DNA from 2 places in the Allobosea sp. F3-2 genome. Region 2 is predicted to be linked to the other one. Evidence: predicted binding sites of a transcription regulator. Region 2 holds the regulator's gene; the other holds the start of a gene.
The links. The regulator LexA, encoded in region 2, represses DNA repair genes until DNA is damaged. The targets are predictions, from matches to a motif close to TGTTCNNNNTGTGTTCNG.
Positions count from the first base shown of each region.

Region 1: the regulator LexA is predicted to act here: its motif matches at 1,376-1,393, upstream of FQV39_RS17785 (helicase-related protein).

Region 1 is NZ_CP042331.1:3,870,804-3,874,215, reverse strand. It holds gene FQV39_RS17795 (KpsF/GutQ family sugar-phosphate isomerase) at 1-372, shown strand, start outside; gene FQV39_RS17790 (MerR family transcriptional regulator) at 596-1,015, shown strand; gene FQV39_RS17785 (helicase-related protein) at 1,432-3,412, shown strand, end outside.
Region 2 is NZ_CP042331.1:487,502-490,913, forward strand. It holds gene FQV39_RS02365 (ComEC/Rec2 family competence protein) at 1-1,752, shown strand, start outside; gene lexA (transcriptional repressor LexA) at 1,911-2,621, opposite strand; gene FQV39_RS02375 (molybdopterin molybdotransferase MoeA) at 2,875-3,412, opposite strand, start outside.

The DNA.
Region 1 (3,412 bases), 3.0 Mb from region 2:
GTCGAGAGCATCATGCATCGCGGCGCCGAATTGCCGCTGGTCGGCCTCGACACGCTGCTGCCTGACGTCATTGCGATGATCTCGGAGAAGAGCTTCGGCTGCGCCGTCGTGATGGATCTGGACGGCAAGCTCGCCGGCGTCGTCACCGATGGCGATCTGCGCCGCAAGGCGACGATGGGCGGCGGCGGCTCGCTCAGGGCACGCGACATCATGACGGCGAATCCACGGCGCATCGGGCTCGATACGCTCGCCGTCGAGGCGCTGGAGCTGGTCAACCGCATGCGGATCACCGCGCTGGTCGTCGTGGACGAGCAGGAGAGGCCGGTCGGGCTGGTGCATGTCCACGACCTGCTGGCGATGGGCGTCGCCTGATCCCAGCCCGTCACGCTCGGGCTTGACCCGAGCATCTCGTGACGCGGAGGCTCCGGAGCCTCTGCTTGCCAGAGATTCTCGGGTCTGCGCTTCGCTCCGCCCGAGAATGACGGCGCGGCCGTGCGGATAGGCTCTTGCCATGTGGGCGGCGCGGTCTATCTAAAGCTGTAGAGACTATAGCTTTTGAGGTGAGGCCATGGCTGCACTGGACAGGCTCGAACGCGTGATGCCGATCGGCGCGCTGGCGGAGCGCACCGGAGTCAAGGTCGAGACGATCCGTTATTACGAGCAGGTCGGGCTCCTGCCGCCGCCGGAACGCTCCGAGGGCAACCAGCGCCGCTACGGCCGGCGCCATGCCGAGCGGCTCGCCTTCATCAAGCATGCGCGCGATCTCGGCTTCGCCGTCGACAATATCCGCACGCTGCTCAGGCTCTCCGATACGCCCGGCATCGCTTGCGACGAGGCGCATGCGATCTCCGTCTCGCATCTCGAAGAGGTTCGGGACAAGATCGCGAAGCTGCGCTCGCTGGAGAAGGAGCTGGAACGGATCGCCACCACCTGTTCTGGCGGTGTCGCCGCCTGCGACTGCGCGATCATCGAGGCGCTGGCCGATCACGGACAGTGCGCTCACGCCCATCATTGAGGCGGTCTGGCCGACTTGCCATTTGAACGGCCGAAACGCGCGGTCATCCCGGGCTTGACCCGGGATCCATGCCGGAGCGCTTCCGATGGAGGTTCAGGCATGGATCCCGGATCGGCGCCGCTGACGCGGCTTGTCCGGGATGACCGCGCGCCTGTTCGGTTGGAAAGCCTTCGCGTCAATTGCCTCTCGTTTCCGGGGCGGAAGGGCTTAAATAGGAAAGGTGCCGCGCGGCCTGCTGCCGCCGCCACGAGGGTTTCACGGGAGGGCGCGCTATGCCGGGATGGCCCATGCCGAAGGGAGGACAGCTCCGAAAAGGGAACAAATCCCGATTCTGCCGGAGTCCGCGATTCGGCCTCGCTTCGTTCCAGACTCGTTCCTGATTCCCGTCCACGCTCCCGCCCGCATGGGCGGGCGAGATGATCGGCTCCTTCGCCTTGCTTCCGTTTCGTTCGCTGCCACCTGCCGCCCGCGCTCATGGCGTGACGGCGGTGCTGGGGCCCACCAATACCGGCAAGACCCACCTTGCCATCGAGCGCATGGTCGCTCACCCCACGGGGATGATCGGCCTGCCGCTCAGATTGCTGGCGCGCGAGGTCTACCAGCGCGTGGTCGACAAGGTCGGCCTCAAGGCCGTCGCCCTCGTCACCGGCGAGGAGAAGATCAAGCCGGAGCGGCCGCGCTTCTGGGTCTGCACCGTCGAGGCGATGCCGCGCGACCTCGCGGTCGATTTCGTCGCGATAGACGAAATCCAGCTCGCTTCCGACCTCGACCGCGGCCATGTCTTCACCGATCGGCTGCTCAACCGCCGCGGCCGGGCCGAGACGATGCTGATCGGCGCCGGGACGATGAAGCCGCTGATCGAGCAGCTCATCCCCGGCGTCAATGTCGTCACGCGCCCGCGCCTCTCCAACCTGACCTTCGCCGGTGACCGCAAGATCACCCGGCTCCCGCCGCGCTCGGCCGTCGTCGCCTTCTCGGTCGAGGAGGTCTATGCCATCGCCGAGCTGATCCGCCGGCAGAAGGGCGGGGCGGCCGTCGTGCTCGGTGCGCTCAGCCCGCGCACCCGCAATGCCCAGGTCGAGATCTACCAGTCCGGCGATGTCGATTACCTCGTCGCCACCGATGCGATCGGCATGGGGCTCAATCTCGACGTCAATCACATCGCCTTTGCCGGGGAGCGGAAGTTCGACGGGCATCACTACCGCAAGCTCAACCCGGCCGAATTCGGCCAGATCGCCGGCCGCGCCGGGCGGCATCTGCGCGACGGCACCTTCGGCACCAGCGGGCGCTGCCCGCCCTTCGACGCGGAACTGGTCGAGGCGATCGAGAATCATCGCTTCGAGCCGGTGCGCCAGATGCAGTGGCGCAATTCCGACCTCGATCTGCGCTCGATCGCCGGCCTCATCGACACGCTCAATATCCAGCCATCTGAACTCGGGCTGACGCGAGCGCTGATCGCCGAGGACATGACGACCTTGGAGATTCTGGCAAGGGACCCCGATGTCGCGGCGCTGGCGCATGGGCGCGCAGCGGTCGAGCGGCTCTGGGAGGTCTGCGGCTTGCCCGACTACCGCAAGATCTCGCCGATGCAGCACGCCGATCTCGCGACGACGCTGTATCTCAGGCTGATGCGCCACGGCAGGCTCGATGCCGACTGGTATGCGACGCAACTCGCCTCGCTCGACCGCACCGATGGCGAGATTGACACGCTCTCCGCCAGGATCGCGCAGGTCAGGACCTGGACCTATGTCGCCAATCGTCCGGACTGGTTGCCTGATCCTGAGCATTGGCAGGGGATGGCTCGTCTTGTAGAGGACAAGCTGTCGGACGCTCTGCACGAGCGTCTGGCCCACCGATTTGTCGATCGGCGCACCAGCGTGCTGATGCGCCGCTTGCGGGAGAATGCGATGTTGGAGGCTGAGGTCACCGCGACGGGCGACGTGCTCGTCGAGGGCCAGCACGTGGGAATGCTGCAGGGCTTCCGCTTTACGGCGGACCCGAAGGCCGGTGGGGCTGAGGTCAAGGCCCTGAACCTGGCGGCGACGAAGGCGCTCGGCGCCGAGATCGAGTCGCGGGCGGCGCGCGTCGTGCTGGCGGGCGATGATGCCTTCGTGCTCTCGCATGATGGGCTGGTGCGCTGGACCGGCGAGCCGGTGGCGCGCCTTGTCGCCGGCGAGAAGGTGCTGGAGCCGCGGCTGCGCCTTCTTGTGGAAGAACACCTCACCGGAGCAGCGCGCGAGCAGGTCGAGGCGCGCCTCAATCTCTGGCTGAAGAATCACATCACCCGCCTGCTCGGCGCGATCCAGATCCTCGAAGCGGCCGAGAGCGTCATCGGCATCGCGCGCGGCATTGCCTATCAGGCGGCCGAGGCGCTCGGCGTGCTCGAGCGCTCCAAGG
Region 2 (3,412 bases):
GCAGCCGAGCGTCCGAGGCGCGTGCGCGTCAATACCCGTGCCGGTTCCGTGGCGCCGGGAGATCATGTCGTCGCGACGGCGCGGCTGCTGCCCCCGCCGGGGCCGGCACGGGCGGGCGGCTATGATTTCGGTCGCGATGCCTTCTTTCGGGGCATCGGCGCTGTCGGCAGCATCGCGGGCAAGATCGCCCTGGCGCCGCCGCCTTATCCGATACCGACGCGCCTTGCCGTCGATGTCGCCATCGACCAGGCCCGCAATGCCTTGACCCAGCGTATCGCCGAGGTGGGGGGCGGGCAGGGTGGGGCGGTCGCCGCCGCCCTCGTCACGGGAAAGCGGGGGCTGATCACCGAGGCGACGAACAACGACCTGCGCGCCGCCGGCATCTACCACATCGTTTCGATCTCCGGCCTGCATATGGTGCTCGCTGCCGGGACGATCTTCTGGCTGGCGCGCGCCCTGCTGGCGCTCTCCCAGACAGCCGCGCTGCGCTGGCCGATCAAGAAGATCGCGGCGGTCGCGGCGATGATCGGCGCGACCGCCTACTGCATCTTCTCGGGCAGCGATGTCGCGACGGAGCGCTCGCTGATCATGACGCTGGTGATGCTCGGCGCGATCCTCGTCGATCGTGCCGCGCTGAGCATGCGCAATCTCGCGCTTGCCGCGATGATCGTGCTGCTGCGCGAGCCGGATGCGCTGCTCGGGCCGAGCTTCCAGATGTCCTTCGGAGCGGTTGCAGCATTGATCGCCTTCGCCGAACGCTGGGAGGGCCGCAAACGTGCTCAGCCGCCTCCGGTGCTGCCGTGGCCGTTGGGGCCGGTCTGGACGGCGGCGCTCGGCATCCTCGTCACCACCTTGCTGGCGACGGCTGCGACAGCGCCCTTCGGTGCCTATCACTTCCAGACTTTCAACCCCTTCGGCCTGCTCGGCAATGCGATGGCTCTGCCCTTCGTCTCGCTCTTCGTCATGCCGGCGGCCGTCTTTGGCGTGCTGGCCTATCCCTTCGGGCTGGACTGGCCGGCATGGGCGCTGATGGGGCTGGCTTCCGATGTCGTGCTCAAGGTGGCGCATTGGGTCGCGACCATCGACCATTCCACCGTGATGATCGCGGCCTTCGGCCCGGTGGTGCTGGTCTGCTTCGTGCTGGCGCTGCTGTGGCTGACGCTCTGGACCACAGCCTGGCGCTGGCTGGCGGCGTTTCCTCTCATGCTCGGCGTCGCCATCGCCGGCAAGCCGGAACGGCCGGAAATTTTCGTCGAACGCGACGGTTCGGGACTGGCGGTGCGGGGCTCAGATGGCCGCCTCGCGATTGCGGGCAAGCCTAGCCGTTTCGTGCTGCAGCAATGGCTTGCAGCCGATGGCGACAGACGTTCGCCGGACGATCCGACCCTGCGCGCCGGCATCGCCTGTGATGCGCTCGGCTGCGTCGCGAAAATCGCCGACGGGCGCACGGTTTCCTACGCGCGCGAGCGGCTGGCGATCATCGAGGATTGCCGTCGCGCCGATCTCGTCGTCACGGCGATTCCCTGGAACGGGACCTGCAAGGCCCGGCTGGTCGACCGGATGGCGCTCTCGCGCGATGGCGCGACGTCGCTCTATCGAGCCGGTGCCGGCTGGAGCAGCCACATCTCCGAACGGGCCTCGGCAGAGCGCCCCTGGAGCCGCCCTAAAGCATCGCCTCCCGCACAGCCGTCACCGCCATCGACGCCGGCGTTGCAAGCCGGCTTCGCGAACAGCGACCCGGATTCCTTATAAGGCGCTCTTCAGGCGAGGCACATCGCGGGCCGTCATTGCGAGGAGCAAAGCGACGAAGCAATCCAGGAGGACTGGGTGAGACGTTCAGCCCAGTCCTCCTGGATTGCTTCGTCGGCTGCGCCTCCTCGCAATGACGATTCCTCCGATCTTACGGCGGTCTAATAGCGCCGCATCAGATTGACGAGGCGGCCCTGGATCTTGACCCGGTCAGGCCCGAGCACGCGCGTCTCATAGGCGGGGTTGGCGGCTTCGAGCGCGATCGAGGAGCCGCGCTTGCGCAGCCGCTTCAGCGTCGCTTCCTCATCGTCAATCAGCGCCACGACGATGTCGCCGGTATTGGCCGAGTCCTGCTTGCGGATGATGACAGTGTCGCCGTCGAGGATGCCGGCTTCGACCATCGAGTCTCCACGCACTTCCAGCGCGTAATGCTCGCCGGAGCCGAGCATGTCGGGCGGTAGCGAGACGGTGTGGCTGCGGTTCTGGATCGCCGAGATCGGCGTGCCGGCGGCGATGCGGCCCATCACCGGGATCGCGATGGAGGAGCGGCTGTCCTCATCGGCGGCAGGGCGGGGCTTGGCGAGACTGGGCTGCGCGCCGAGGCCGCCCTGGACGACCGCGGGATTGAACCTTGGCCGCTGCTGCGGGGCACCGAGCCCGTCAGGCATCTTGATGATCTCGAGCGCACGCGCCCGGTTGGGCAGGCGGCGGATGAAGCCGCGCTCCTCCAGCGCCATGATCAGCCGGTGAATGCCGGATTTGGAGCGCAGATCGAGCGCATCCTTCATCTCGTCGAAGGAGGGTGGCACACCGCTCTCGCGCAAGCGTTCCTGGATGAAGCGCAGGAGTTCGTGTTGCTTGCGTGTCAGCATGATCCCCGCGGGCCCCTCGAAGGCTGGATTCGAAACAAAGCAGGAACACCATACGCGTTCCACTTGTGTTCCGCAAGCAGCGATGCCGTCGCGGAATGCGCGGGCATTTCACCGATAAGAAAACACTTCGGACATTCCGGACAACCCGCGTTAGCAGCGCCGTTCCGGAATCCATCGTAAAAGCCTGGCGCTCTATGATGGATTCCGGGACAAGCCCGGAATGACGGTGCGCTTGCGGAAAAGACGGTCCAGGCTACCGCAGCGGCAGGATGCGGCAGCCGTCGCCTTTTTTTGCCGGCGCGGCATGGGCTGGCCGGATTGTCAGCGCCTGCGCCCGCGCCAACGTGCCGAGCATCGAGGAATCCTGCCGGTCGAAGGGCGTCGCCATCCAGCCATCCGGGGTCAGCTCCAAAGTGGAGCGCAGATAGTCCTCGCGCTCGTCATTTCCTGGCATGTCGCGGCCGAGACGGGCTGGGATGCTGCGGTCGCGGTCGGCCTCGGCCATGCCGAGCAGCGCCTCGATCAGCGGCAGGACGAAGAGATGGCCGCAGACGATCGAGGAGACCGGGTTGCCGGGCAGGCCGACCACGACCATCCGACCGAGCCGGCCGGTCATCATCGGTTTGCCCGGCCGCATCGCGATCTTCCAGAAGCCGAGCGACATCCCGGCCCGCGTCAGCGCCTCTTGTACAAGGTCATGGGCGCCGACCGAGGCACCTCCGAGCGTGATGAGGACATCGGCATCGGCGGCCCGCGCCTGGCCGATCCTGGCGGCGAGGTCGGCATGATCG